DNA from 4 places in the Dermacoccus sp. Ellin185 genome. Region 1 is predicted to be linked to each of the others. Evidence: predicted binding sites of a transcription regulator. Region 1 holds the regulator's gene; each other region holds the start of a gene.
What was found. The regulator LexA, encoded in region 1, represses DNA repair genes until DNA is damaged. The targets are predictions, from matches to a motif close to TCGAACANNTGTTCGA.
Positions count from the first base shown of each region.

Region 2: a site for LexA is predicted at 2,691-2,706, ahead of HMPREF0321_RS12315 (DUF6504 family protein). Genes of this name have one in related genera too.
Region 3: a site for LexA is predicted at 2,021-2,036, ahead of HMPREF0321_RS14585 (HNH endonuclease signature motif containing protein). Genes of this name have one in related genera too.
Region 4: a site for LexA is predicted at 4,819-4,834, ahead of recA (recombinase RecA). Genes of this name have one in related genera too.

Region 1 covers NZ_AEIQ01000099.1:102,807-110,154, forward strand. Annotated here, with positions in the region: gene HMPREF0321_RS11565 (vitamin B12-dependent ribonucleotide reductase) at 1-1,602, opposite strand, end outside; gene nrdR (transcriptional regulator NrdR) at 1,683-2,141, opposite strand; gene HMPREF0321_RS15025 (LysM peptidoglycan-binding domain-containing protein) at 2,455-2,883, opposite strand; gene lexA (transcriptional repressor LexA) at 3,220-3,936, shown strand; gene HMPREF0321_RS11585 (Sir2 family NAD-dependent protein deacetylase) at 4,027-4,860, opposite strand; gene HMPREF0321_RS11590 (LysR family transcriptional regulator) at 4,931-5,863, shown strand; gene HMPREF0321_RS11595 (ComEC/Rec2 family competence protein) at 5,854-7,348, opposite strand, start outside.
Region 2 covers NZ_AEIQ01000111.1:807-8,154, forward strand. Annotated here, with positions in the region: partial or broken gene HMPREF0321_RS12295 (protein kinase) at 1-73, opposite strand, end outside; gene HMPREF0321_RS12300 (transglycosylase SLT domain-containing protein) at 123-1,016, opposite strand; gene HMPREF0321_RS12305 (Rv2175c family DNA-binding protein) at 1,103-1,477, shown strand; gene HMPREF0321_RS12310 (polyprenyl synthetase family protein) at 1,493-2,587, opposite strand; gene HMPREF0321_RS12315 (DUF6504 family protein) at 2,753-3,058, shown strand; gene HMPREF0321_RS12320 (SAV_6107 family HEPN domain-containing protein) at 3,110-3,586, shown strand; gene HMPREF0321_RS12325 (DNA polymerase III subunit alpha) at 3,590-7,336, shown strand; gene dinB (DNA polymerase IV) at 7,333-7,348, shown strand, end outside.
Region 3 covers NZ_AEIQ01000035.1:36,969-44,316, reverse strand. Annotated here, with positions in the region: gene HMPREF0321_RS14585 (HNH endonuclease signature motif containing protein) at 430-2,010, opposite strand; gene HMPREF0321_RS02005 (SDR family oxidoreductase) at 2,331-3,029, opposite strand; gene HMPREF0321_RS16920 (WYL domain-containing protein) at 3,664-3,951, shown strand; gene HMPREF0321_RS01995 (ABC transporter ATP-binding protein) at 4,051-5,871, opposite strand; gene HMPREF0321_RS01990 (ABC transporter ATP-binding protein) at 5,868-7,348, opposite strand, start outside.
Region 4 covers NZ_AEIQ01000054.1:18,856-26,203, reverse strand. Annotated here, with positions in the region: gene HMPREF0321_RS04740 (DEAD/DEAH box helicase) at 1-4,351, opposite strand, end outside; gene HMPREF0321_RS04735 (DUF3046 domain-containing protein) at 4,449-4,682, shown strand; gene recA (recombinase RecA) at 5,090-6,115, shown strand; gene HMPREF0321_RS16960 (regulatory protein RecX) at 6,198-7,130, shown strand; gene miaB (tRNA (N6-isopentenyl adenosine(37)-C2)-methylthiotransferase MiaB) at 7,194-7,348, shown strand, end outside.

The DNA of each region.
Region 1 (7,348 bases):
CTCGCCGAGCGTGACGACGTCGGCCCAGGCCTTCGTGGCGAGGGCGTGGATGTCGCTCGCCATCGCACCCATGTCCTTGTGCGACGACAGCTCGTCGTTGGCCGCGCGGTGCTTGCGCATGACGCGGTTGTGCGCCTGGCTGTTCTGGGCGTAGCCGGCGTAGGGGCCGACGACGGCCGCCATCTCCGCGGAGCGCTTGTAGGCGGCACCCGTGAGCAGCGAGGTGATCGAGGCCGCCAGGGCGCGGCCACCGTCGGAGTCGTAACCGTGGCCCGTCGCCATGAGCAGTGCACCGAGGTTGGCGTACCCGATGCCGAGCTGGCGGTAGTCGACGGTCGTCTTGCCGATCGACTCGGTCGGGAAGTCGGCGAAGCAGATCGAGATGTCCATCGCCGTGATGACGAGTTCGACGACCTTGGCGAATGTCGCCGCGTCGAACGTGTCGTCTTCCTTGAGGAACTTCAGCAGGTTGAGCGAGGCGAGGTTGCAGCTCGAGTTGTCGAGCGACATGTACTCCGAGCACGGGTTCGACGCCGTGATACGGCCCGTCTCGGGGTTGGTGTGCCACGCGTTGATCGTGTCGTCGTACTGCACGCCCGGGTCGGCGCACTCCCACGCGGCCTTGTTGATCTTGTCGAACAGCTCACGCGCATCGACGGTCTCGATGACCTCACCGGTGTCGCGGGCGCGCAGACCGAAGCTGCCGCCGTCGACGACCGCCTGCATGAACTCGTCGTTCACACGAACCGAGTTGTTGGCGTTCTGGTACTGCACGGAGACGATGTCGCGGCCACCGAGGTCCATGTCGAACCCGGCGTCACGCAGCGCGCGGATCTTGTCCTCCTCGCGCGCCTTCGTCTCGATGAACTCCTCGATGTCGGGGTGGTCGACGTCGAGGACGACCATCTTGGCCGCGCGACGCGTCGCGCCACCGGACTTGATCGTGCCGGCCGAGGCGTCGGCGCCGCGCATGAAGGAGACCGGGCCGGATGCGGTGCCGCCCGAGGAGAGCAGCTCCTTGGAGGAGCGGATGCGGGAGAGGTTGAGACCGGCGCCCGAGCCACCCTTGAAGATGAAGCCCTCCTCCTTGTACCAGTTGAGGATCGAATCCATCGAGTCCTCGACCGACAGGATGAAGCACGCACTGACCTGCTGCGGGCTCGCGGTACCGACGTTGAACCAGACGGGCGAGTTGAACGAGAACACCTGGTGCAGCAGGGCGTAGGTGAGCTCGTGCTCGAAGATCTCCGCGTCCTCGTCGGTAGCGAAGTAGCCGTTGTCGCGCCCGGCCTTGGCATAGGTCAGCACGACGCGGTCGATGAGCTGCTTGAGGGAGCTTTCACGCGCGTCCGTGCCGACGGCGCCACGGAAGTACTTGGTCGTGACGATGGTGGAGGCGTTGAGCGACCAGAAGTCGGGGAACTCGACACCCGACTGCTCGAAGATCGTCTCGCCCGTCTTCCAGTTCTGCTGGAGGACGTCCCGCTTCTCCCAGGTGACCTCGTCGTACGGGTGCACGCCGGGCGTGGTGAAAATGCGTTCGATCGTGACGCCGCCGGTGCGGCGTCCCGTCTTGGCGCGGGCCTTCGTCGTCTCGGTCATGACCGTGAGCCTCCTGGCAGGTGGGGTGAGCTGGTACGTGAGGGTGATCTGGGGGGCGCGCCCTCGGCAGGCGCGCGGGGTCAGGACGCCGAGGCGGCGTACTGACGCAACTCGCTGACCGCCGTCTCGAAGTCCTCGAGCGATTCGAAGGCCTGGTAGACGGAGGCGAAGCGCAGATACGCGACGTGGTCGAGTTCGCGCAGGGGCCCGAGGATCTCGATGCCCACGTCATGGGCGTCGATCTCGGCGGCGCCCTTCGAGCGAATGGACTCCTCCACCTGCTGGGCGAGAACGGCCAACTGGTCGTCGGTGACCGGGCGGCCCTGGCACGCCTTGCGAACCCCGGACATCACCTTGTCGCGCGAGAACGGCTCGCTGACCCCGGAACGCTTGACGACCGTGAGACTTGCGGTCTCCATCGTCGAGAACCGCTTGCCGCAGTTCGGGCACTGACGGCGCCGCTTGATGCAGGTGCCGTCCTCGCTCGAGCGCGAATCGACGACGCGGGAGTCGGTGTTGCGGCAGAACGGACAGTGCACGTCAAACCTTCCGACGGGGCTGGGAACACTCGGGACGACGGCGCTCCACCCCGGGATTCCGGCCTCAGAGCGCAGATGCACATCAGCGGAGGCGAATCAACATCTAGGGGGAAGCGGGGGCCAAATCCCCACATGTAGAGATATTAGGCCCCTGAGACCCGACGCGCAACAGCACCGAGGCCGCGTCTACTCGCCCTGCGCAGCCTAGCGACGACCCCCGCCACTCGTGCGCCGCGGAATCCTGCGCCAGCCGGGGGGGAGGCGACTCACGCCCCCTCGAACCCTCGAACACGACGATGGCGATCGTCACACTTCACGGTGCGGGGATGATCACCTTCTGGCCGGCCTGCACCTGCGACGAGCCGAGGTTGCTCTCGTGCTCGATCGCGGCGACCGCCTGGTCGTTGCGCACGCCCGGCATCTCACGCGCCGCGATCTGCGAGAGCGTCTCCCCCGCGCGAACTGTGACCTCGTGCCGCTGCGTACCGTCGACACCGCTCGCCATCGCCCGGCCCGCGAGGATGGCCCCCGCCACGACGACGAGAGCCACGCACACGGCCGTGAAGCGACGACGGGCGAAACGAACGCTCTGAGAGTTCGTGACGACCTGCACCGCGCCACCCGTGGGCACGAGGTGGAGGTGCGAGCGGGATGCCGCAGCGTCGACCCGCGCCACGCGGCGCACGTCGACACCCGAACCCAGCACGGGCTCACGTCGAACTGCAGTACTCGAAGCAACCATCGAAACCACTCCTTCTCTCGGGACACCCCCGAGGCGCCGCCACACCGTCACCGGTGCGGCTTCCTCACACGACCCGGTCAGCCCGGAGGGACCGATCGAACACGCGTGCGATAGAACAACTGTACGACACCCGAACGTGCTTTCGAACGGCGCGCACGGATTTCTTCGTACACATTTTTGAAAACTGTGTGCGACACCGCGTACTGTGGGTGATGTCAGATACACAAGCACCGCGCACCGACAACCCCGTCATGGCGGGCATTTTCGCCCCGCCGGAGGGTGCACGTGTCGCCACCGCGACCACCGACGTGCGACGAGGACCAGGAGGGTCACACCATGGGTGACGTTCATTCGATGCAGGAGCGCACGCCGGGCAAGCTGACGCCACGCCAGCACAAGGTGCTCACCGTGATCCGACGTTCCGTCGACGAGCGCGGCTACCCCCCGAGCCTGCGTGAGATCGGCGAGGCCGTCGGTCTGACGAGCCCGAGTTCGGTGGCCCATCAGCTCGCCGCACTCGAGCGCAAGGGATACCTGCGCCGCGACCCGAACCGCCCGCGCGCCATGGAGGTCGTCTCCCCCGACTCGGGTGCGGCGACCCGCGGCTACCGCGGCAACGCCGTGTCTGCGCTATCCGAGTCGCAGCACGACGAGACGGGCTCGGGCGACGAGCGACCCACGCCGTCATACGTGCCGGTCGTCGGCCGCATCGCGGCCGGTGGCCCGATCCTCGCCGAGCAGGCCGTCGAGGACGTCTTCCCGCTACCGCGTCAGATCGTCGGTGACGGCGAGCTGTTCCTGCTGCGCGTCGTCGGCGACTCGATGATCGATGCGGCCATCTGCGAGGGCGACTGGGTCGTCGTGCGACGCCAGGCCGACGCCGCCAACGGGGAGATCGTCGCGGCACTGCTCGACTCGGAGGCCACGGTCAAGACGCTGCGCCGCAGCGAGGGCAAGACGTGGCTCATGCCCGCGAACGAGGCCTACTCCCCGATCGACGGCGACCACGCGAGCATCATGGGCAAGGTCACGGCCGTCCTGCGCAGCATCTGAGGCGCTGGCCCCGCCGCGCGGATCGGTCCAGCGTGTGGTTGCAACTCGACTCTCAGCCCCTTCTGCGCCCCGACGTTCGACGCCGAGACGTCAGGACGTCGCGAGGTCGAGCCCCAGCGCGTCGCACACGGCGGTGAGGGTCGGGCCGAGGGGTTCGCGCACGACGAGGTCGACCCGCTCCTCGCCACGCATCGCGCCGAGCCCGACGAGGGCGACCGGCTTCTGCTGCTTGAGGGCGGCGAGCACGAACCGGTAACCCGACATCACCTTGAGCGAACTGCCGAGCACGAGCACGCCCCGGCAGCGTTCCAGTGCCCGCATCTGCGCCTCCACGACCTCAGGAGCGACGGACTCACCGAACATGACGACGTCCGGCTTCACCGTCGTGGCCGTGCAGCGCAGGCACGCCGGCACAATGACACCGCGCTCCAGCTCGACCGCGACGTCCGCGTCGCCGTCGGCGAGCAGGCGCGCCTGCGTCGGCAGCTGGGGGTTGAGTTCGCGCAGGCGTACCTGGAAGCCACGGCGCCCTTCCCGCGTCCCGCACGCGACGCAGACGACGTGCTCGAGCGACCCATGCAGCTCGGTGACGTCGCGGGCACCGGCACGCGCATGAAGGCCGTCGACGTTCTGCGTCACGAGGTGATCGACGAGGTCGCCACCCTGCAGTCGCGCCAGCGCGACGTGCCCGACGTTGGGTTCCGCCGCGTCGAAGATCTCCCAGCCGACGGCACTGCGCGCCCAGTACCGTTGACGCGCCTCGTGGGTGGCGAGGAACTGTTGGTATGTCATGGGAACCGTGCGGCGCGTGCCGTCGGGGCGCCGGTAGTCGGGGATGCCGGATTCGGTCGAGATGCCCGCGCCGGTGAGGACGAAGAGCCCTCCCGCGCGCACGAAATCGGTCAGTTCCGCGACGCCGCTCATCGTCCTGCCCCTCCCATAGGTCTGCGTTCGATTGTCTCAACAATGGATAAGAGCACGTTATTCTTGGTGCATGATCGATGCAGCCGGGCTCCGCGTCATGAAGGCGATCAGCGACGAGGGCAGCTTCACCGCCGCCGCTGCCGCTCTCGGCTATTCTCAGCCGGCCGTGTCGCAGATGGTGCGCCGTCTCGAGGAGAAGACCGGGACGGCTCTCGTGGAGCGCCTCGGCCGCTCGGTGCGGCTGACGGAGGCCGGGCAGGTGCTGGCGCGCACGGCGACGCCCGTCCTCAGTGCCCTCGAGGCCGCCGAGGGTGAGGTCGCCGCCATCGCGGGGTTGCGCGCCGGGCGGGTGCGCCTCATGGCGTTCCCGTCGGCATCGTCAACGCTCGTCCCGCGCGCCCTCGCACTCGTCAAGGAGCGGTTCCCAGACGTCAAGGTCAGCTTCGCCGAGGCCGAACCCCCGGAATCCCTGGCGAGCCTGCGTGCCGGCGATTGCGACGTCGCCGTGGCGTTCACGTACGACGACGCGGACCCGCTCCCCGCAGGCGAGGACCTGGACCCGTTCCTCACCCGCGGGCTCCTGCACGACGACGTGCGTCTCGCCGTCCCGCGCGATCACCCCCTCGCCGCAGCCGAGAGCGTCCGCATGGAGGAGCTCAGCGACGCCTCGTGGATCGCGGGGTGCCCCCGATGCCGTGGCCACCTCGTCAGCCTCGCCCAGGGCGCCGGTTACGCGCCCGACGTCGCGTTCGAGACGGAGGACTATGTCACCGTTCTCGGCCTCGTCGCGGAGGGCCTCGGCGTCGCGCTCATTCCCGAGCTGATCCTGCGCTCCACCTCTCATCCGGACGTCGTGACGTTGCCGCTGCTGCCGTCGAGCCGGCGCTGCGTGTTCGCCGTGACGACACCCGACCTGCAGCGGGTCCCCGCCGTCACCGCCACCCTCGAAGCCCTCGCCGACGCGGCAGCACGGGTGCCGAGCGCGCAGCACGCTCATCGCTGAGCCTGCAGGCTGATCGAGCCACCCGTCGCGAGGGCGTCCACGTCACCCTGCGTGTCGGTACGCCACACCCGCGCGTCGTGCCGGGCCAACAGTTCGAGCGTCTTCTTCGTCGGGTGACCGTAGTCGTTGCCGGCGCCCACCCCGATCACGGCCTGACGCGCGGCCGCCGCCTCGTAGAGGCGCTCGTTCTGGTTGGAGCTACCGTGGTGCGCCACCTTGACGAGGTCGAACGCGCGTCGCCGGGCGCTCTGACGCACCTGTTCGATCACCGCGGCCTGCGCCTCACGTTCGCAATCGCCCAGCATGAGCGCGTGATACGCGGGCGCCGATACGTCGAGCACGAGTGAGGCGTTGTTCTGCACCGACCCCTCCGTCATGACGCGGCGCGGCCACAGCACCTCGATCGTCACCTCGCCGATGACGAGGCGTTGTCCCGGTGCGAGCGCCCCGAGCGAAGCCCGAGGCTGTTCGAGCGCTGCTTGCACCGAACCCAACGCGCCCTGCTCGCCGCGCGATCGTGACGACGCCGCTGTACCGCGGCCTTTGAGTCCCTCGCTCTCCTGAGCGCCCTCCATGACCCACGTTCCGAGGACCGCCACCGGAGCGTCGGAAGCACGCAAGACCTCAGCCAGTCCGCCCACGTGGTCGGCGTGGAAGTGGGTGAGGATGACGGCGTCTAGCGTCGTGATGCCGTGACGCTCGAGGCATTGCGCGGGATGGCCGTCGGCAGGCCCCACGTCGATCATGACGGCGCGCGTCGCCCCGGTGCGCACGAGCGCGGCATCCCCCTGACCCACCGCGCACTGCGCATAGACCCACGCGGGCGGTGCGGCCGACTCCCCCGGCAACGGCGCGAGCACAGCCGCCAGGAGCGCCCCCGCGACCCCGAGCGCGACGAGACCGAAGCGACCGGTGAAGACGATGGCCCGCCACGCGCACAGGAGCACGACCACGACGACAATGGCGAGCACGACTCCGGCCAGCCCCGGCAGCCAGGGCACCGAGCCGCCGGGGACGGCGTCAGCGAGGCGGGCCACTGCGCAGATCACCCAGGTGGGCAGCCCCGGCAACCACACGAGCCACCCTGCGAGCGTCGGAGCGATGACGGCGACGGTCGACACGATCATGCCACCGAGCGTCGCCGGCGCGACGAACGGCTCGGCCGCGACGTTCGCGGGGATCGAGACCCACGACACCGACGAATTGAGGGCGACGAGCACCGGCAGGCACAGCGCCTGCGCGGCGAGCGGGACGCAGGTGATCTCGACCATCCCGTCGACGAACCGGCCGCGCCGCGAACCGAGCTTCGTGAGCAGGGCCTGCGACCAGCGTCGCGCGAACAGAACGAGCCCGAGCGTCGCCAGCGCCGACAAGGCGAAGCCGACGCTGACGGCCAGCCACGGATCCCACACCAACAATCCGACGATGGCTGCCGCGAGCGCCGGGCAGGCGGCGCGTTCGCGTCCCCACGACGTGCCGAGCACT
Region 2 (7,348 bases), on a different contig from region 1:
CCAGGTGGCTTCTCACCTGATAGCGGCGTTCGATCAGCTGCCCGATGAGGGGGTCGGCTTGGATCGGCTCCACGAGCGCAGTCTAGGCGGCTCCGCGTGTGCGTCGGCTGTGCACGCCCGCGTCAGGAGAAACGCTTCATGTGGGTATTGACGCTCGCGACGTACCGGCGGGTGTCGGGGTACATGCCGTGCGCGCGCACTGCTCCAAGACCTTGGTAGTAGGCGGCGATGGCCTCGTTCTGATCGTGCGCGTGCTCGGTGAGGAAACGCAGCGTTACGACGCCGGCGGTGATGTTGTCCTGCGTGTCGAGCAGGTCGAGGTGACGATGCACGATGGAGCCGGCCCACTGCCCGGTCGTGGGCGTGACCTGCATCGTGCCGAGGGCGTCGCAGACCGAGACGGCGCTCTGCCGGTGACCCGATTCCTGCCAGCCGATCGCGAGGGCGAGCTTCGGGCTGACGCCGTAGCGCTTCGCGGTCGAGGTGATCATCGCGCGGATCTGCGCCTGCCCGGGCAGGTCGGCCGCGGCGAGCTGACGGCGGTGGCGGTCACCGGAGGCGACGAGGGACGCCGGATAGCCGCGCGCCGCCGCCGTCCCGGCGTAGCGGACGACGCGCTTCGGCTTCGGGGCGTGCGTCGAAGGGCCCGGGTGCGGCGTGGCTGCGGGTTTCGTCGCCGCACGGGTGGGCTTCGTCGCCGGGTGGGGTGACGGCGTGTGCGCGGCGGAGGTAGCGACGGGGACGCGCAGCGTCGTGCCGGGGAGCAGGCGGCGCACCTCGATGCCGGGATTCGCCTTGACGATGGCGGCGACGCTGGAGTGCATGCGTCGCGCGATGCCGTAGACGGTGTCGCCGACGCGCACGCGCGTCGTCGCCATCCTGCGCACCGGCTTCTTCGCGGCGTTCGCGCGGTGTGACGTCGGCGTCTCGGCGTGCGACTGCGGGCCGCGCAGCTGGTGGTGCACGGGCTGGGCGGCGCTGTGGACGGCGACGGGCAGGGCGAGAAGGGCGGGCATGTGTCCACGCTAGGTCGCGGCTGTGACGTTTTGGTGGAGGCGCGCTCGACGTGCGCCGATGAGAGAGTCTCTGGCACCCTGTGAGGGTGAATGACGCAACCGCACCTGACCTCGAGACCCTCGTCGGCGACTGGCTGACCGTACCCGACCTCGCCGAGGCGCTCGGCATGTCGCTGCGCCAGGTGCGTCAGATGATCGCCGACCGCGAGATCATCGCGAGCCGCGTCGGGGAGCGCAACGTCGTCGCGGTGCCGGCCGCCTTCATCCAGGGCGGCGGCGTGCTCGCCTCGCTCATGGGCACCGTCACGGTGCTCAACGACGGCGGGTTCGACGACGACGAGGCCATCCGCTGGCTGTGCACGCCGGACGAGACCCTCCCGATCGACGGGGCACCGATCGACATGCTGCGCGCGGGCCGCAAGGCCGAGGTGCGCAAGCGCGCCATGGAGGACGCGTTCTGATCGCGAGCTGCCGCGTCAGAACGTGCGGGCCGTCGTCGACTCGATGAACGCCTCCAGCGCGGCGTAGGCGTCGGCCGGCACCTGGCTGCGCACACCGTCCAACGCCGCGCGGGCCCGCTGAGCGCCCTCGGCGATGCGCGCTTCGACGGCGTCGACGGCCCCTGATTCGCGAGCGAGCACACGGATGCGTTCGACCTCGTCCTCGCGCAGGTCGTCGTGGCCGAAACGCTCGGCGAAGAACGTGCCGACCTCCGGCTCGTCACCGGCGGCGTCGAGCAGGTGCGCGACGAGGACGGTGCGCTTGCCCTCGCGTAGGTCGTCGCCGGCGGGCTTGCCCGTCTGGGCCGGGTCGCCGAAGACGCCGAGCAGGTCGTCACGCAGCTGGTAGGCCTCACCGAGCGCGAGACCATACTGCGACAGGGCCTGCGTGACGTGGGGGGAGGCGCCCGCGCTCGCCGCACCGATGAGCAGGGGGTGCTCCATCGTGTACTTGGCGCTCTTGAAACGGATGACGCGCAGCGCACGCTCGATGCGCTCGGGCGTGCCCATCGTCGCCCAGGGCGTCGAGGCCTCGAGGACGTCGAGGAACTGACCGCCCATGAGCTGCGTGCGCATGAGGTCGAAGACGGCGCGACCGCGCGCGACCTCGTCGGCGGGCAGGCCGCTCGTCGCGTACATCTCGTCGGCCCACGTCAGGCACAGGTCGCCGGCCAGGATGGCGCCGGCCTCGCCGAAGCGGTCGGCGTCACCGTCGAGACCGCGGCTGCGGTGCGCGGCGGCCATCGCCCGGTGCGCGGCGGGCATGCCGCGTCGGGTGTCGCTCGCGTCCATGACGTCGTCGTGCAGCAACGCGGCGGCCTGGAACAGCTCCATCGACGCGGCGCAGCGCACGAGGGCGTCGCTGTCGGCTCCACCGGCGGCGCGGTAACCCCAGTACAGGAACGACGCACGCACACGCTTGCCTCCGCGCAGGAGGGTGGCGACGGCGTCGAGCATGAGGTCGGTCTGGCCGCCGAGGGGGGCGAGGACGTCGCGCTGATGGCTCACCTCGGCATCGAGGGTCTCCTGCAGTCGTTCGAGCAGGCGCGGCGCATCGAGAGAGTCGGGCACGGTGCGTTTCCTTTTCCAGATCGGCTACCAGTGAGCCTACGCGTAGCGGCGTGAGAACCGCGACCTGACGGGGTTGTCAGACGTCGGTCGTACATTCTTCTCATCGAACAGAAGTTCGATTTTCGTGGGGAGGGCTCTGCCCTCCACCGAGGAGGAGGTCGTGTGATGCGCGAGTACGACGACGTCGTCGCCATGGGGGTCGACGCGTGCGGCAAGCCCGTGGTCTTCGAGTGGCGCGGGCGTCGCTACCGGGTGACGCAGGTGCTCGACACCTGGCGTGAACGGGTGCCGTGGTGGCGTGATCCGGCCCGTCCCACGACACCTGACGAGCAGAGCGCCCCTGACGTCCAGCGCCGGCTCGAGCAACGCACCTGGCGTGTCGAGGCGACGGCCGGGCGCCGCGCCTCGAGCGGGGTCTTCCACCTCGTGCACCACGGTGAGCGCTGGTCGCTGCGCGCCCTCACCGACTGAGCTCATCGACTGAACCGCCCGTTCCCGCCCCATCGACGAAGGAAGTGCCCCATGACGACCCTGACCACAGCCCCGACCACGTCGACGTCGGTCACCTCGACGAACGCCGCCCCTGCCGTCTGCTCCACCGATCTGCTCGACCTCGTCGCGCGTTCCCACGACACCCTCGTCGAGGCCTGCACCGTCTCGACGAGTTCGCAGCGCTACGTCGCGGCGCATCTCGCGGCGCTGCGCGCCGCTGCTGGGTTGCTCGCGTGGAAGGCGCCGCGCAGCCTCAGCTCCAAGCCGCGCAGTGCGTGGGTGACGCTCGCCCAGCACGCGCCCGAGCTGGGTGAATGGGCGGCGTTCTTCACCGAGAGCGGGCGCCGCAGCCGCGCCGTGAGCGCAGGCATCCTCGTGCCCGCCGCACGAGAGGCCGACGATCTCGTGCGGCAGGCCGAGACGTTCCTGCAGATCGTCCTCGAGCACGCCGGTCTCCCGCCGCTCGCGCCGGTCGGTTCGCGCATGACCCCGGTCCAGGTGAGGTGAACCATGCAGTTCACGCACCTTCGGGTCGCCTCGTCGTACTCGCTGCAGTACGGCACGACCCCACCCGCGACACTCGTCGCCCGCGCCGCCGAGCTCGGGTACGGACGCCTCGCGCTCACCGACCGCGACGGTCTGTACGGCAGCGTCAAGTTCGTCGAGGCGTGCAGCGCCGCAGGCCTCGAGCCGATCCTCGGCGTCGACCTCGCGCTGGCGCCCGAGCGCGTGCTGCGGGCGCGTACCCCCGCCAAGGGTGGCCCGGCGCGGGACGAGCGGAGCCCGCGCGTCACCGTCCTCGCCCGCGGTGCGGCGTCGGGGCTCGCGCCGGGGCTGGGGTGGGCCCAGCTGTGCCGTCTCGTCACCGACGCTCATCTGAGCGGTGAGCGCGGCGCGCCCGCCACGAGTCTCGACCGGGTGGCCGCGCACGTCACGCACGAGAGCGAACCGAACCAGCCGGCACTCACGGTGCTCCTCGGCCCGGATTCGGACGTCGGGCAGGCACTCCTGCGCGGTCGTCACGCCGAGGCCGAGGCCCTGGTGCGTCGCTGGCGAACCGCTCTCCCGCACGGCGCGCTCGCCCTCGAGGTGGCCTGCCACGACGGCCCGCCCGAGGCGATGGCCAGTCGGCGTCACGCGACGAACCTGTGGCGCCTCGCCCGTCGGTGCGGCGTGCCCGCCGTGCTGAGCGGCTGGGTGCGTCATGGTGAGGTCGACGAGGCGATCACTGCCGACGTCCTCGACGCGGCACGCCGTGGGGTGGCGCTCGACCTGCGTCACCTGGATCGCACGAGCGTTCAGGGCCATCTGCGCCCTGAGGCGCAGATGCTGACGCAGGCCGAGGCGCTCGCCGAAGGGCTGGGTGATCTCGGCGCCGCGCTCGAGCTCGTCGGGGCGAGCGACCGGCTGGCGCAGGCGTGCGTCCAGCACCCGTTCCGAGACATCGGCATCGGGGCGGTGCACCTGCCCGAGGTCGAGGTGCTGGGCCTGACGGGCACCGACCCGCAGCGGGTGCTCACCGAGCGCTGTCACGCCGCGGTGAACGGACGCTACCCGCACGCGTCGGAGGCAAAACGGCGCGAGGTGCTGGAGCGGCTCGAGGAGGAGCTCGACGTGGTGCGTCACCTCGGGTACCCGACGTATTTCCTCACCGTCGCGCAGGTCTGCGACCTCATCCGCGACATGGGCGGGCGCGTCGCGGCCCGCGGGTCGGGCGCGGGCAGCCTCATCACCTACCTGCTCGGCATCAGCGGGGTCGACCCCATCGAGCACCGACTGCTCATGGAGCGGTTCTGCACGAGGGCCCGCGCGTCACTGCCCGACATCGACATCGACGTCGAGTCGGCGCGCCGCACCGAGATCTACGAACGCATCATGGAGCGCTTCGGCGGGGAGCGGGTGACGTGCGTGTCGATGATGGAGACCTACCGGGTGCGCCACGCCATCCGTGACGCCGGTGCCGCGCTCGGGATGGTGCCGGCCGACGTCGACGTCATCGCGAAGGCCTTCCCGCACGTCGCGGCCCGTGACGTGCGGCATGCGATCGAGGAGCTGCCCGAGCTGCGGGCGCGCGGGCTCGCCGAACCGGAGCTCGACCGGCTGTTCGACCTCGTCGAGCGCCTCGACGGGCTGCCGCGGCACATCGCGCTGCATCCGTGCGGGGTGATCCTGTCGAACGCCGGGCTGGCGCAGCGCACGCCGATGGAGGCGAGCTGGCTCGGTTTCCCGATGAGTCAGTTCGACAAGGACGACGTCGAGACGCTGGGGCTGCTCAAGCTCGACGTGCTCGGCATCCGCATGCAGTCGGCCATGGCCCACGCCGTCGCCGAGATCGAACGCGTCGAGGGTGCCGTCGTCGACCTCGACGACCCCGAGTGCGTGCCGTTCGACGACGAGGCCACCTTCGAGCTCATCCGCACGACGCGCACCCTGGGGTGCTTCCAGATCGAGTCGCCCGGGCAGCGGGAACTCATCGGCAAGTTCGGGCCGCAGCGTTTCGAAGACCTCATCATCGACATCTCGCTGTTCCGCCCCGGGCCGGTCAAGAGCGACATGATCACCCCGTTCCTGCGCGCGCGGCAGGGGTGGGCGCCGCCCGAGTACCTGCACGAGAGTCTGCGCCCGGCGCTGGAGGAGACGATGGGTGTCGTCGTCTTCCACGAACAGGTGCTGCGCATCTTCGCGCAGACGACCGGCATCACGCTGGCGCAGGCCGACGAGGTGCGACGGGCGATGGGCTCGAGCACCGGGCAGGAGAAGATCGAACTGTGGTGGCGCGAGGCCGCGCAGCACCGCGGCTACACGAGTGCGGAACGCGACCGCATCTGGGAGGTGCTCGCCGCGTTCGCCTCGTTCGGTTTCTGCAAGGCGCACGCCGCCGCGTTCGCCGTCCCCACCTACCAGTCGGCGTGGTTGAAGACCCATCACCTCGCCGCGTTCGTCGCAGGCGTTCTCACCCACGACCCGGGGATGTACCCCAAGCGACTCATCCTCGCCGACGTGCGGACGTTCGGCGTGCCCGTGCTGGGCGTCGACATCAACGCCTCGCGCCGCGAGTACCGCGTCGAGCGCGTGCCGGGCGAGGGCAGCGATGACGACCATCTCGGGTTGCGCATCGGTTTCCTCGACGTCAAGGGTATGAGCGAGCGCGAGATGACGTCACTCGTGGAGGGCCAGCCCTACACGAGCCTGACGGACGTGTGGCGCCGGGCGGGTCTGAGCCGGCCCGTCGTCGAGCGGTTGCTGCTCGTCGGCGCCTTCGACGCACTGCACGGCACCGGACGACCTGGCGTATGCGGCGCACCGACGCGGCGAGATCTGCTGCTCGAGCTCGACGACCTCGAACGGTTGGATCGGCACGCCTCGGCGCGTCTGACGCGTGGCGCTCGCCGTCGCATGATCAGTTCGGCCCCGGGCGTGGGCGCGTCTGTGAACGCGGACGGGGCCGCAGGAACGGTGATGGCTTTCGACAGCGTCGAGGCGGCACGTCGTCAGGCGCAGGGGCGACGGCCGCACGAGCGGTACGAGACGCAGGGCTCGCAGCTGGCCTTCGACATGCTCGACGACGGTGAGGCGGTGAGCAGTGGCCTGCCCGAGTTCACCCCGGCCGAGAAGGTGCGGGCCGAGCTCGACATCCTCGGGTTGGACGTCAGCGGGCACGTCATGCAGTTCTACGCGCCTCTCGTGCGGGCGTTGGGCGTCAGCCGGGCCTGTGACCTCGCGTCGCTGCACGGCGGCGAGACGGTGTGGTGCGCCGGCATCAAGGTCGCCACGCAGACACCGCCGGTGCGTTCGGGGCGACGCGTCATCTTCCTCACCGTCGACGACGGTACGGGCCCGGCCGACGCGACGTTCTTCGAGGACGTCCAGGGCCCCTACGCCGACACGGTCTTCCACGCGTGGATGCTCCTCGTGCGGGGCGTCGTGCGCCGCACCGGCCCGCGTGGGGTCTCGATCCGCGCGACGGGAGCGTGGGATCTGGCGCAGGCGTGGAAGGCGTGGGAGCACGACGGCGAGGCCGGGGTCCACCGTCTCGTCGAGGAGAGCGAGCGGCGCGGGGCGGAGCGCTCGGTCGGGGCCGCGCGCGGGCGGCGTCAGCTCGTGCACGCGTCGGGGTTCGCGCAGTCGCCGTACACCGACATCAAACCGGCGGGGGAGGCGCTTCGTGCCTCGCGCGCCGAACTGCCCGGCGAGGGTGAGGCTCCGTCACACCTGTGGCACGCGAGCCCGGGAAGCTCAGGAGGATGGAAACGATGATCCTGCACGTCG
Region 3 (7,348 bases), on a different contig from region 1:
CACGGCGGATGACGGCGGGGATCCAGCGCGGCCTTATCCCACGCTGACGTCGCATGAACGGGTGGAGTTCTCCCTCAGCGTGATCTCACCCAGGCATCCGAGCGAGGGTTCGGACGCGGTGTCGCCGACACGACTGGCGAGGTGGAGGCGGGCGTCACCGAGTCGTCAGGCCGCGCGAACAGGTGTGGCGCCGGCGTGCGTGGTGCCGCCGTGTCGATGATGCTGCGCCCGGGAAAGTGAACGCGCCCGGGACATGAAATGGGCCGCGGGTTGTGGCCGGGGAATGACTGCGCCGTCAGACCAGGTTCGAGCAGTAGGTAGCGGGCACAGACCTCGCCAGACCAGGATTGAGCGGCGGCGCACCGAGAGCGCGGAGCACGTGAGATCAGGGTTCGGCAGGCAGCCGGGGCCGCAGGGCCGCGAGGGCCGTCAGGCGGCGCGAACGGCGTCGGCGTGTGTGATGCCGCCGGGTTCGGTGACCCAGCGGGCACCGGAGGGCGACAGCCACGTGCAGACGCCGTCGGGCGTCATCCTCACGCGGAAGCCCCCGTGGGTCTTGGCGCGGTGATGGTGACGACACAGCGCCTGCAGGTTGGTCGCGCTCGTCGGCCCGCCCTGGTCGAACGGCATGACGTGGTCGAGGTCGCACCGCGAGGCGGCCGTTTCGCAGAACGGGAAGCGGCACACGCCGTCGCGCTCCCGCACGAGCTTGGCGATGCCGACACTTGGGCGGTGAGCAGCCGTCGTGGTGGCCAGCGTCGTGATGCGACCACACCCGTGGTGCGACGCGAGCGTCGCCGTGAATCCCACACCAGCCGTAGCGGCGAGGCGGGCGACGACGCCAGCAGAAAGAACACCGACGCCGCGCACGCCACAGGCACCCAGGACCATCGACGACGTTGCGGGCGACGCCGGGGAATGACCCGGCGGCACTCCAATGGCGGGCCGAGGGACCCTCGCGTCAAGCAGGTCGGACACGTCCTCCGCGTCCGGGACGCCCGTGGATCTCGGCGGGTCGAGGAGCCCCGCGACGGCGGATCTCGACGGGTCGGGAGGTCGCGCGATGATCGGCACCTGCAGGTTCAGCGTGGCCGTCACGGTGCAGTTCTCGAGGATGAGGTCGGTGAGCGCGTCAGCCCGCGCTGCGCCGACGAAAAGCCGAGCGCCGGGGGCAGAGTTCTCCTGCAGGCGCCGCGCACGTTCCTCCATCACGGCCTGGATGGCCGTGGCGTCGTAGGTGTCGAGAACGGCTGTCATCGTGCACAGCGACTCGAACTCGAGGTGCGGCTCGAACCACACCCCGCGCGTCGACTCCACCTCGACCTCGTCGGCAGGGCGAGTGAGACCGAGCCGACGCAGGGTCTTGCGGCACGCCTGCCGCGCCGCCTGGTGAGCGCGTCGATGATCTCCGCTGTCGATGAGCATCTGTGCCACGGAGCGCGCAGCGTCCGCCTCGAGGTGCGCGAGCTCCCCCGCCAGCATCGCCGCCACCCGCACGGAGCCGTCTCCGCGTGCCGAGGCCGCCAGCAGGCCGGGATGGCGCGCACGCAGCGTCGAAGCCCCCGCCGCCATCGCCCGGGCGGCGGGCGCCGTCAGCCCGAGTGCGCCGCCGAGCGCTGAGGCCGCGAACTCGCCGGCCTCGACGTCGTAGGCCCGAGAATCGTCGGACGCGCCCTCACCCATCGCCTCGCCGCTGAGGACGTCGTGGCGACGCACACTGTCATGGTGTTCGGAGGCCAGCATGTGCGTGACCGCTTCGGCGCTGCGTGCAACACGTTGTGTGAGCGCCGCAGCGCGTTCAAGGTGGCGACGGTGACTCATCAGGGCGTCCAACCGACCGTCCAGGCTCGCGCCTCCATCGGTGAGCGGAACGAGCGATGCCGGATCGGTGAGAACCTCCTCTGCGACCCGCGTCGTCAGCTCGCCCCAAACGGCCAGGACAGCCTCACCGGGCAGCTCAGAGAGACGCGCGACGATGTTCGCCGCGTCCGTCATCTCTAGCGTTTCCATGACCCAATTATCGCACACATGTTCGAATAGGGGTAGGCTCCGTCACATGAAAGATCCATTGAGCCGGCTCTCACTGACCACGCCCGCGCGGGCGCCGGCGGCGCTTCCAACGCTGATCCTCAAACGCGACTGCCCAACCCGATCGTCACGCACCCATGATCGGCAGCAGCTCGTCGTACACCCAGCCCGCGAGCTGCGTCGGCGTCGTGGTGGCGGGGGTCCGCCCCTGCTCGGGACGGAAATCATCGCGGATTCCGGTGCTCATCCCCAGTAACGCCTGCGCGAGACCACGGGCGAGCCCGGCCCCAGGTAGCGGGACATCACGCCGCATCGCTGATCTGGCGCGCCGCCACCGCATTTCCCACGTGGTCGAAGAGAATGCGCGTGACGTCGCGCCACGAGAGATCCCGCGACCCGTGAACCGCTCGGACATGACGCGCCTGCCACCCCTCGTCAAGGAGGCAGAGTGCCGCCATCTCGGCGACGTCACGCGGCGCCACCCAGCTGAATGCGTGATCAACCCGGAGCACCGTGTCGATTTCGCCCTGGCGGATCGCCGCCAGGTGCCGGGTGAGGTTGGAGAAGAAATAACCGCACCGCAGGTGCGTGACGTCGACGTCGAGCGCGTCGAGCGACAACTCCGTCGCGGCAAGGCCGTCGATCCCTCCCACACAGTGGCGCTTCTCTGCCCCCACGCTGCTGTGGAACACGACGCGCCTGATGCCGTTCGCGCGGACGGCACCCACGATTGCCTCGCTCGCCCGAGCATGCTCAGCGAGCGGATCAGCGGTCATCGGGCTCGGATTCACCCAGTACACGGCATCAATCCCGCGAGTCGCGGCGACGACCTCGTCGCGGTCCAGCGAATCCGCCTCGACGATGTCGACGAGGGGGCGCAGTTCCCGCGCGATCTGCGCGGGATGCCGTGCCAAGAGCACGGGCCGTACCCCGACTCGGACGAGCATACGAATCAGGTGGCGACCCACGTTTCCATTGGGTGTCGTGATGGCGATGCGCATCGATCACCCTTTCCTGAGCGGCGGTGTGCCCGCGCCCTCGTGGAATGACGCTAGGACCAGATGCAGACGGTTCCGGTCCTCATCTCGCACGACAATGAACGCATGTCCCACAAGCCCGTCACGAGTCCTTCGTCGCGTACCCTCGAATCGTTGGGTCTGCTCCAGACGGGCCGATGGTGCTCCGTGGCTGATCTCGCCATGCGTCTTGACACGGGGCCGCGATCCGTCCGACGCGGTGTCGCTAGCTTGCGCAGCCTCGGTTACAGCGTGCGGTCACGCCCGGTCCCGGCGGCGGCTACCGCCTGGACTCGGGCGTCACGATCCCGCCCCTCGTACTCGACGCCGACGAGGTGTCCACCCTCGTCACGGCCCTGCTCGTGCTCGAGGGGGCAGGTCTCGAAGGAGACACCGCCGGGGCGACGGACGCCACAGTCGTGCGCGCCAAGCTCGAACGCCTGCTGCCGGGGTCGCTGCGTCGACGAGCCGTCGCGACCGCGACGGCGACCAACGTGCTGACGAGTGGGCTCGAGCCTGTCGACGCGCGCCTGCACGGTCTGCTCGTTGACACAGCCGCCCAACGTGGCATCGTGCACTTCGCCATTCCGACGGCGACGGCCGTGTCTGCGATCGACAGGTGCATCCGCTCATCTGCTTCATCCGCGAGGGCCGCTGGTACCTCCTCCGCCATGACCTGCACCGTCGCGACTGGCGCGTTTTCCGCCTCGACCGGATCACCTCCGCCGCGGCAGACCCCGCCGTCACCGGCCGGTCACCGCCAACCTTCCCCGACGAATCACTCGAGAGGTGGCTCACATCGGACTTCGACCGAGGCCCCCTGCCGGCCAACCATCTTCCGGGAGGCAACTCGGCGACGAGCCGAGGCGATGACGAATCAGCGAGCGCCGAGCAGGATGGCGGGTAACTCACGCGATGGCGAGTAGCAACCTGCCTCCGTGTGAGTTACCCGCCATCGGGCGCCCGGCGCTCGGGCCACTCGGCACAGATCGCCATGGCCCAGACGTCAATGCGCGTGCGACGCCACCCAGCCGGCGTGCAGGCGCGCATAGGGCCCGTCGGCGGCGACAAGCGCCGTGTGCGCGCCTCGCTGCACGAGGCGCCCTGCGTCCATGACCCACACCTCGTCGGCACTCTCGGCGCTCGCGAGGCGGTGCGCGATGACGACGCTCGTGCGGCCGGTCATCAACTGATCGAGCGCTCGACCCACGGCGACGTCCGTCGTGGGATCGACGCTGGAGGTCGCCTCGTCGAGCACGAGCACGTCGGGGCCCGCGACGTACGTGCGCGCGAGCGCCACGAGCTGCCGCTCCCCCGCACTCAACCGCCCGCCGCGAGCGCCGACCTGCGTCAGCACTCCGGCGGGCTGCCCCGCCAACCACGCGCCGCAGCCGATGGCGTCGAACGCGGCGGCGACGTCGTCATTCGACAGGTCGGGGCGCGCGAAGCGCACGTTGTCGGCGATCGTGCCGTCGAACAAGAACCCTTCCTGCGGCAGGTACGCGACGGACGCGCGTAGCGACGCGTCGTCGAGGTCGCGCAGATCGACGCCTCCGAGACGCACGACACCGTCGGACGGATCGACGAGTCGTGTCAGCAACTTCGCGAGCGTGCTCTTGCCCGAACCGGTCTCACCGACGACGGCGACACGACGACCTGCGGCCACCGACGCCGTCAGCCCGACGATCGCGGGCTTGTCGCCCGCGCGATACGCGAACGTCACGTCATCGAACTCGACCCCGACGGGCCCTCGCGGCAACGTCACCGGCTCGGTGGGCGGCTCGACCTCGAGTGGCGTGTCGAGCACCTCGATGATGCGACGCCACCCGGCAAGCGCGTTCTGCAGGTCGTTGAGCACCTCCGTCGCCGTCTGCACCGGCTGCGTGAACAGGTTCGTCAGGAACACGAACGCCGTGATCTCACCGACGCTCATCCGCCCGTGCGCCCCCTGCCACGCGCCGACGGCGAGCACGAGGACGAGCGCGAGCCCCGAGATGCCCTGCCCCGACACGAACGCACCGACCGCGCGGATCTGCGCGCTGATGGCCGCCCGACGCTGACGTTCGATCGTCTCGTCCATGCGCGCCTGCGTGCGCTCCTGCACCCCGAACAACCGCACCGTCGCGGCACCCGCGACCGACTCCGAGATCGCACTGAGCATGTCCGCGACGCGCTCACGCACGACGCCGTACGCGCGCCCGACGACGCGCTGGAAGTGCCGCAGCAGGAACACGAGCGGCACGAACGTCGCCCACACGACGGCCGTCAGCAGCGGCGAGTACCACAGCATCAGGGCCGTCGCGACGAGCAACTGCCCGATCGAGACGATGAGCATCATGCCGCCGCGCTGCACGAACATCGAGATCTGGTCGACGTCACTCGTCACGCGCGAGACCATCGAACCGCGCCGCGACGCGTTGAGCGTCAACGTCGACAGCGCGTGCACGTGCGCGAACGCCTTGACGCGCAACGTCGCGAGACCCGCCTCCGACGCCTTGAACAGCCGCACGTTCATCACGTACGAGCACAGCCCGGCGACGACGACGCCGACCACCGCGAGCGCACACGTCCAGCGCACGACACCGAGGTCGATGCCGCCCGGCGCGAGGATGCCGTCATCGATCGCGCGCTGGATCGTCATGGGGACGATGACGTTGCTCGTCGTCGCGACGAGAGCGAGCAGCAGCGTCCACCCGAGCCCACGCGTCATCTCGGGTGCGAGCTGCAGGCCGCGCCGCAGGGTGCCGCGATCACTGACGACGGGAGTCGCGCCGGCCGCCTGTGCCGTGGCGGCTGTCTCCGTGGCGGTTGTCGAGCGCCGCTTCATCGCGCCTCGCCTTCCTCGCGGACGGCATCGACGACCGACGCTTCGGGTGCCGCGGTCATGGCTCCCAACGCGCCGCGTTCGCCCGCTTCACCCGATTCGTGGAACACCCCCGTCTGCCCTGCGATCCCCTGCCCCGCGGGCGCCTCGTCCGACCCCGCATGAGGCGGAGCCGATGTCGCCCCGTCCGATGCGCTGCGGTCTGAGTCGCCTTGGCCCTCGCCCTCAGACTCGTCCCCGGACGCTGAAGAGTCCTGCGTCTCGTACGCCGTGAGCAACAGCGCATAAGCCGGCTGCGTCGCCATGAGTTCTTCGTGCGTGCCTTGAGCGACGACGCGCCCGGCGTCGAGGAACGCGACCTCGTCGGCGAGCAGGATGCTCGAGCGGCGGTGCGCGATGATGACGCTTGTGCAGCCGTCCGTCGCCTCCTCGAGGGACGTGAGGATCTGCCCTTCGACCGCGGGGTCGATGGCACTCGTCGCATCGTCGAGCACGACGAGCCCGGGGCGTCCCGCGAGCACGCGCGCGAGCGCCACGCGCTGACGCTGACCGCCAGAGAGCCGCGATCCGCGCTCGCCGAGCGAAGTGTCCTCCCCCTCCGGCAGCGCCGCAACGAACCCCTTGGCGTGCGCGACACCGAGCGCCGCATCAATAGCCCCCGCATCCACACCGGCGCGCCCCAGCGCGACGTTCTCACGCGTCGACTCGTTGAACACGAACGCCTCCTGCGTCGCGAGGGCCACCCGCTCCTCGCGTGCCACGGCATGCGCGGCGGGCACGCCGTCATAGAGCACGCTGCCCGAATCGGGCGTCGTCAGCCCCGCGATGACCTGCGCGAGCGTCGTCTTGCCGGCACCCGTCGCCCCGACGACGGCAAGGGATCCGCCCGCGGGCACGCGCAGCGTCACGTCGGTCAACGCTGCGCGCCGCTCCTGAAGGCCCTCGGCCACGTCGGAACCGTCCTCCGACTCGCTCCCAGCATCAGCCCCCACCGCCGGCCGCGCGTCGTGACGGAACGTCACGTGCTCGACCTCGACGCCGATCGGCCCACCGGGTAGCTCCAGCGTGCGCGCGGGCACCACGGTCGAGCCCGCCTCGTCGAGGATTGGCTTGACGCGCTTCCACCCGATCGCGACCTGCGGCAGGCTGAACAGGATCCAGCCGAACGCACGCACCGGCCATGCGAGCAGGTTGAACAGGTACGCCACCTCGACGACGTCGGCCGCCGTGATCGCGCCTGACGCGACCCGCTCGGCGCCGACGAGGACCACGAGCAGCGAACCGATCGTCGGCAGCGCGTTCGTCATCGGGTCGAAGATGCCCTCGGTGCGTCCGAGCCTGACGTTGGCGTCGCGCAGCTCGCCCGCGGCGTCACCGAACCGGGACACCTCCGCGTCCGCTCGCCCGAGCGCCTTGACGACGAGTGCGCCGTCGAAGCTCTCGTCCGCGACGGCGCTGACGCGCGCTCGCGCGGCCTGAG
Region 4 (7,348 bases), on a different contig from region 1:
CGCGGGACTCAGCGGTCGCGCCGTGCGCACCTGAGTCAGCCGTCATCGGGGCGGCGGCACCCGCCACCTCGGCGAGTTGGTCGGCGGGTGGTTCGCTCACACCCGAGCCATTGACGTCGGCATCGTCGGTGTTATCGACAACGCCAGAGGCCGCCGCGTCGGATGTCTGCGCATCTGGCTCGGCGTCAGATCGGGCGGCACCAGATCTCGCAATCTCGGACGATGCGGCAGCGGCCGTCGACCGCTCTTCTGCGGGCGCCTCACGGCCGGGGGCGTCGAGCTCACTCGGAAGGGCGTGCGCGGCCAGCGTCAGGGGAGCGGTGTCGGGGAAGTGGAAACTGATCCAACCGTCGTCGGCGGAGATGCTGCCGTGCCCCTGCCACAGCAGTTCACCGGCGGCGAGCAGCTCGTCGAGGTCGGAGGGGCGGTAGTTCGTCACGCGGGCCGGCAGGATGAGGCTCTCGATCGCGGACGCGGGCAGCGGCACCCCGACGAGCGGTTCGAGGGCGGCGAGCACACCGTCGGGTCCGCGCAGCCCCCCACCCACCTGCTGCCAGCGCGGCAGGAAACGGGCGTACTGCTCCGCGGCGACCGGTTCGATCTCCGCGCGCAATGACGCCAGCGACATGCGTCGCAGCGTGCGCAAGACGCCCGGGTCGCAGAACTCCCCGTCACGATCGCCGCCGCCGAGCGAGTCGGGCAGCAGAGCTCCGTGGACGAGGCGCGAGTCGTGCGCGAGCCGCGTCAGCGCACTCGTGACGACGGCGACGCCGAGGCCGTAGTGTCGCGCCGCGCGGGCCGCGGTGAACGGGGCGTGGCTCGCCGCGTATCGCAGCAGTAGATCGTCGAGCGGCGCCGTCACGGGTTCGAGATACGCCTGCGCAACGCCGGGCGGAAGCGCGACACCGAGCGCATCCCGCAGACGCGACGCGTCCTCGATCGCGGCGAGGCGCACGTCACCGCCCCAACGCACCTCGATGGCGCGCCGGGCCGCGACGAGTTCGCGCCACCACGGCTCGACGTCGCGGGCCTCGGCACCGGGAGGTGGGTCGAGCTCCGACTCATGGTCGGCCGCGTCCGACCCCACGTCGTCAGCCGTCACGTCCGTCGAGGTCGCCTCCACCGCGTCGTCGCCGGTCTCCGCCAGCTCACCTGCCGCCGTCGGCGCCGGACCGGATGACTCCGCCTGCGATACCACCGGGTCGGCCGACGACGTCGAGGCCGGCACAGCCCTTGCGGCGATCTCCTCGAGCGTCAGCGGGCCAAGGGCGCGCAGGGCATCGGCGAGATCCTCGGCATGGCGCAGACGCCGGTCGGGCGCGAGCCGTTGGGTGCGCGACTCGAACAACCGCACGACGTCGGGGTCGAGCAGGTCGGCGACGGACAGTCCGCCGGCGGACCCGAGCAGGTCGGCGAGCAACTCCGGGTCGAGCGACAACGCGGCGGCGCGCCGCTCCGCGAGCGGCGAATCGCCCTCGTAGAGGAACTGCGCGACGTAGCTGAACAGCATCGCCTTGGCGTACGGGCTCGGCGACGTCGTCTGCGTGTGCACGACACGCACCTCGCGCTTGGCGATGGAACGCATGAGATTCACGAGGCCGGGCACGTCGTAGACGTCCTGCAGCACCTCACGCACCGCCTCGAGGACGATCGGGAAGCTGGGGTAGGCGCTCGCGACCTCGAGCAGCTGCGCGGCCCGCTGACGTTGCTGCCACAGCGCCTGACGCTTGCCCGGGTTACCGCGCGGCAGCAGCAGCGCACGCGCGGCGCACTCGCGGAATCGCGCCGCGAACAGGGGCGTGCCGCCGACCTGATGGGTGACGATGTCGGCCACATCGTCCGGGTCGAGCACGATCGCCTCGATGAGGGCGTTCGTCAGGGTGTCGTCATCGCCCTCGGTCTCGAGCAGGCGGAAGACCAGCCCGTCATCGGTGTGCATGGCCTGCACCTCGACGCCGAACCGCTCCGCCATCCGGGCGCTGACGGCGAGCGCCCACGGTGCGTGCACGGACGCGCCGAAGGGGGAGTGCACGACGATGCGCCAGTCGCCCATCTCGTCGCGGAAGCGTTCGATGACGACGGTGCGGTCGGTCGGCATGTGCCCGACGGCTTCCTGTTGCTCACGCAGGTAGGTGAGCAGGTTGCGGGCGGCGAGTTCGTCGAGCCCGAGTTCGCGGGCGCGCGTGAGGGCGTCGTCGTCGCTGGTCTCGGCCATCTCCCGGGTGAACGCACCGATCGCCTCACCGAGTTCGAGGGGTCGCGACAGTGCGTCACCCTTCCAGAACGGCAACCGCGCCACCTGCCCCGGCGCGGGGGTGACGAGCACCTGATCGCGCGTGATGTCCTCGATGCGCCACGTGCTCGTGCCGAGGGTGAACACATCTCCGACGCGGCTCTCGTAGACCATCTCCTCGTCGAGTTCGCCGACGCGGCGCCCCGGCCCGTCGCCGCCCGCGAGGAAGACGCCGTACAGGCCGCGGTCGGGGATGGTGCCGCCGGAGGTGACGGCCAGTCGTTGCGCGCCGGGGCGCGAGCGCAGCACGTCGTCGCTGCGATCCCAGACGATGCGGGCGCGCAGCTCACGGAAGGTGTCGCTCGGGTACAGCCCCGACAGCATGTCGAGGACGGAGTCGAGGACGCTGCCCGTCAGACCCGCGAACGACGCCGCGCGACGCAGCACCCGTTCGAGGTCATCGCGACGCCACTCGTCCATCGCAACCATCGCGACAACCTGTTGCGCGAGAACGTCGAGGGGGTTGGCCGGAACCGCGATCGACTCGATGAGGCCGCGCCGCATGCGGTCGACGACGACCGCGGCGCTCAGCAGATCGCCGCGGTACTTGGGGAAGAGCACACCGTGGCTCGTCGCCCCGACCTGGTGACCCGCACGGCCGATGCGCTGCAGCCCGCTCGCCACGCTCGGTGGCGATTCGACCTGTACGACGAGATCGATCGCGCCCATGTCGATGCCGAGTTCCAACGAACTCGTCGCGACGACGGCGGGCAGGCGCCCCGCCTTGAGCTGGCCCTCGATCTCCGCCCGCACGTCCTTGCTCACCGACCCGTGGTGAGCGCGCGCGATGACGGCCGGCGTGCCCGCCGACGTCCCGGCACCGCCGACGAGCGCCGCAGGTGGGGTCGAGGCGCGCGCGTCGTACCCAGGCATGACCTCGTCGCGGGTCGCCCGGCCATCTCCGGCGCGAGCCTCGTCAGCCCGGGCAGCGCCGGTCATGACGTCGCCGACGGGGCCTGTGGCCCACGGGTCGACGAGGGAGCTCGACGATGCGTGCGCTGGCTTGTCCGCGTCTGCGGCGGTCGCGTCGTCGTCGTTCAGGTCGGCCGCGTCGAGGTCGATGTCGTCTGCCCCGGCTGAGCTGCCGAGCGCTTCCGCCTGCGCCGCGGCGTCGAGGCGCTCGGCCCAGATCTCGTTGAGGCGTGCCGTCAGACGCTCGGCGAGTCGCCGCGAGTTGGCGAACACGAGCGTCGAGGTGTGCGCGGCGATGAGGTCGACGATGCGTTCCTCGACGTGGGGCCAGATCGACGCCGTCCGCTCCGGGGCGTGATCGTCGAACGAGGCGTCGTCGTCCCGCGGGCTGGAGGCGAGGTCTGCCATGTCCTCGACGGGGACGACGACGTCGAGCTCCCACGTCTTCGTGATCGGCGGCGCGACCGTCGTGACGGGGCGCCCGCCGGCGAGATAGCGCTCGACCTCGCTGATCGGGCGGACGGTGGCCGAAAGGCCGATGCGCTGCGCGGGGGAGTCGAGCAACTCGTCGAGGCGTTCGAGCGTGACGGCGAGGTGCGCGCCACGCTTGGTGCCCGCGACGGCGTGGATCTCGTCGATGATGACGTACTGCACGCCCTTCAGCCGCTCGCGCGCGTTGCTCGTCAGAAGCAGAAACAGCGACTCCGGGGTCGTGATGAGGACATCGGCGCCCTTGCTCGCGAAGTCGCGCCGCTGCTTCGGAGTCGTGTCGCCGGAACGCACCGCCACCGAGACCTCGGGCTCGCTCAGGCCGAGGCGCGTCGCCGCGTGACGGATGCCGACGAGGGGGGAGCGCAGGTTGCGTTCGACGTCGACGGCGAGGGCCTTCATCGGCGAGACGTACAGGACCCGGCAGCGGTGGTCGGCGTCGGGCTGCGCGTCGTCGCCGGCGTGCATGACCTGGTCGAGCCCCCACAGGAAGGCGCTCAGGGTCTTGCCCGAACCGGTCGGGGCGACGACGAGCGTGTGCTGCCCCTCACTGATCGCTTCCCACGCGCCCTCCTGAGCGGGGGTGGGTGCGCCGAACGTGCCCGTGAACCACTCACGGGTGGCCGGCCAGAAACGTTCGACGACAGGGCTGTTCATGCGCCCAAGCGTGCCACGCGGCGCCGACAACCCGTCGTTTCGCGGTTTTCGCCCCGTCAGGTTGCCCCCGCAGTGGCCCGTGGGCGAGGGTGGCGGGGTGCGAGAGAGTGAGTTCAACCGCCTCATGGCAGACGAGTTCGGCGACGCCTACGGCTCGATGGTGGCGAGCAGCCACGTCTTCGGCGCGCTCGACGGGCGCACCGCGAGCGAGGCGCTCGCGGCCGGCGTCCCCGCCCGACGGGTCTGGCTGGCCGTGTGCGACGCCTTCGACATCCCCGAGGAGCGCCGCCTGGGCCGCGACTGGCCCGTCATCGACCACCCGTTCGAGTGAGGCCGTCTCGGTTCCGATGAGCCGGGCGGGTCGTCCCGGCAGTGGGTAGGGGTGAGCGGAACGAGAATGGCGGGTGCCGCCGTCGCGGGTCTGAGGTGGCTCGTCGACCGCACGCGGACACGCCACGCGACGCTGTTCGAACGCGTGTTCTATTTCGTGTAATGTGGTCCACAGATGCGACGCCGGGGAACCCTTCTCCACAGCGTGCGTGGCCCGTGATTCCGGTGTTGTCGGTGGTCGCATCTAGCGTCTGATTCGACACGAGGTCACCCAGCACGTCGGCCTGCTCGTCGATCGCCGGTAGGCGCGACCACCCACGATTTCGAAGGAGAACGGCCATGGCCAAGGCACCCACCACCCCCAACCCGTCAGCATCGGGCGACAAGATCAAGTCGCTCGACACCGTGATGGCTCAGATCGAGAAGGCCCACGGCAAGGGCTCGATCATGCGCCTCGGCGAGGACGTGCGTCCTCCGATCGAGGTCATCCCCACCAGCTCGATCGCGCTCGACGTCGCGCTCGGCATCGGTGGCCTGCCCCGTGGCCGTGTCGTCGAGATCTACGGCCCGGAATCTTCGGGTAAGACGACGGTCGCGCTCCACGCCGTCGCCAACGCGCAGAAGGCCGGCGGCATCGCGGCCTTCATCGACGCCGAGCACGCGCTCGACCCGGAGTACGCCCGCAAGCTCGGTGTCGACACCGACTCGCTGCTCGTCAGCCAGCCCGACACGGGTGAGCAGGCGCTCGAGATCGCGGACATGCTGATCCGTTCCGGTTCGCTCGACATCATCGTCATCGACTCGGTCGCTGCGCTCGTGCCCCGGGCCGAGATCGAGGGCGAGATGGGTGACAGCCACGTCGGTCTGCAGGCGCGCCTCATGTCGCAGGCGCTGCGCAAGATCACCGGTGCGCTCAACTCGACCGGCACGACGGCGATCTTCATCAACCAGCTGCGCGAGAAGATCGGTGTCATGTTCGGCTCCCCGGAGACGACGACCGGTGGTAAGGCCCTCAAGTTCTACGCGTCCGTCCGCATCGACGTGCGCCGCATCGAGACGCTCAAGGACGGTTCGGAGCCGGTCGGCAACCGCACTCGCGCCAAGATCGTGAAGAACAAGGTGGCGCCGCCGTTCAAGCAGGCGGAGTTCGACATCCTCTACGGCCAGGGCATCTCGCGCGAGGGTGGCCTCATCGACATGGGTGTCGAGCAGGGCTTCGTCCGCAAGTCGGGTGCCTGGTACACGTACGAGGGCGACCAGTTGGGGCAAGGCAAGGAGAACGCCCGCACCTTCCTCAAGGACAACCCGCAGCTCACCGATGAACTCGAGCTCAAGATCAAGAAGAAGCTCGGCATCATCCCGGACGACGACGCGGTGCTCGAGGGCCTCGACCCGGACGCGCCCATCGACGCCGAGGTCATGGTCGACTTCTGATCGACGCCACGACGCGGCGGTGACGCCCCCGCTCCGACCGGGGATCGACGTCGCCGCGTGTGGGAGACGGTGAGCGCGACACATGCCTTCACGACCTGACGACGTCAGGCAGTCTCTGGGGCTGCCCGACTTCGTCGACCCCGTCGACGTCGGCGAGGCGAGCCTCGCCGCGTCACAGACGTGGGGCGACGAGCGACCGGCCACGGCGCGCGGCTTGTCGACCGGCGACCCTGCCGCCGGAGTCGCTCGTCCCTTCGGCTCGGCGGGCCACGAAAGCCGCTTCGCCGGTGACGACAGTGGTGACGGCGACAACGCCAGCGCCCGGCCCGGCCGCGCCGGGCGCCGGCGCCAGGGTCGGGGCGGTTCGTCGTCCGGGTTCGGCCAATCATCGTTCGGTACGTCGTCCTTCGGCGCCTCGTCCTCGGGCGTAGGCGCGCGCTCAGGCGCCAATCGCAAGGCCAAGAAGCAGCTGACGTGGGCCGAGAAAGCCGAGCGGCGCGAGAAGCGGGCAGCGGCGCGACGGGAAGCCGAGGCAGCTGAGCGCGAGAAGGACCCGATCGGGTACGCGCGCGAGATCGTCCTCACGCAGCTCACGGCGATGCCGCGCAGCCGCTCGCAGCTCGCCGACAAGCTGCGTGAGAAGGAGGTGAGCGAGGACGTCATCGACGTCGTCCTCGACCGCATGGAGGACATCGGGCTCGTCGACGACGAGGCCTATGCCGCCATGCTCGTGCGTTCGAAGCTCGCCTCCCGGGGGCTCGCCCGTCGCGCGCTGCGTCAGGAGCTCAAGCGCAAGGGCATCGACGACGACGTCGCGACCGTCGCGCTCGAACAGGTCGACGACGATGTCGAACGCGAGCAAGCTCTCGTCCTGGCGCGCAAGAAGATGGTGACGATGAGCCGGCTTGACGAGCCGACGCAGACGCGCCGCCTCGCCGGGCTGCTCGCTCGCAAGGGCTACTCGGGCGAGCTCGTGTGGTCCGTCATCCGGCAGGTGCAGGAGGAAGCGTCATGAGCGAGCACGAATCAGGCCCCGTAGCGCCCCGGAACTCGACCACGCCGACCGGCGTAGACTTGGATGGCCATGGCTAAGACGTATGAGGTGCGCACCCACGGGTGCCAGATGAATGTCCACGACTCCGAGCGCATCTCGGGGCTGCTCGAACAGGCCGGTTACACCGACTTCGCGGCGCTTCCGGAGACGGAGCGCTCCGAGAACCCCGATCTCGTCGT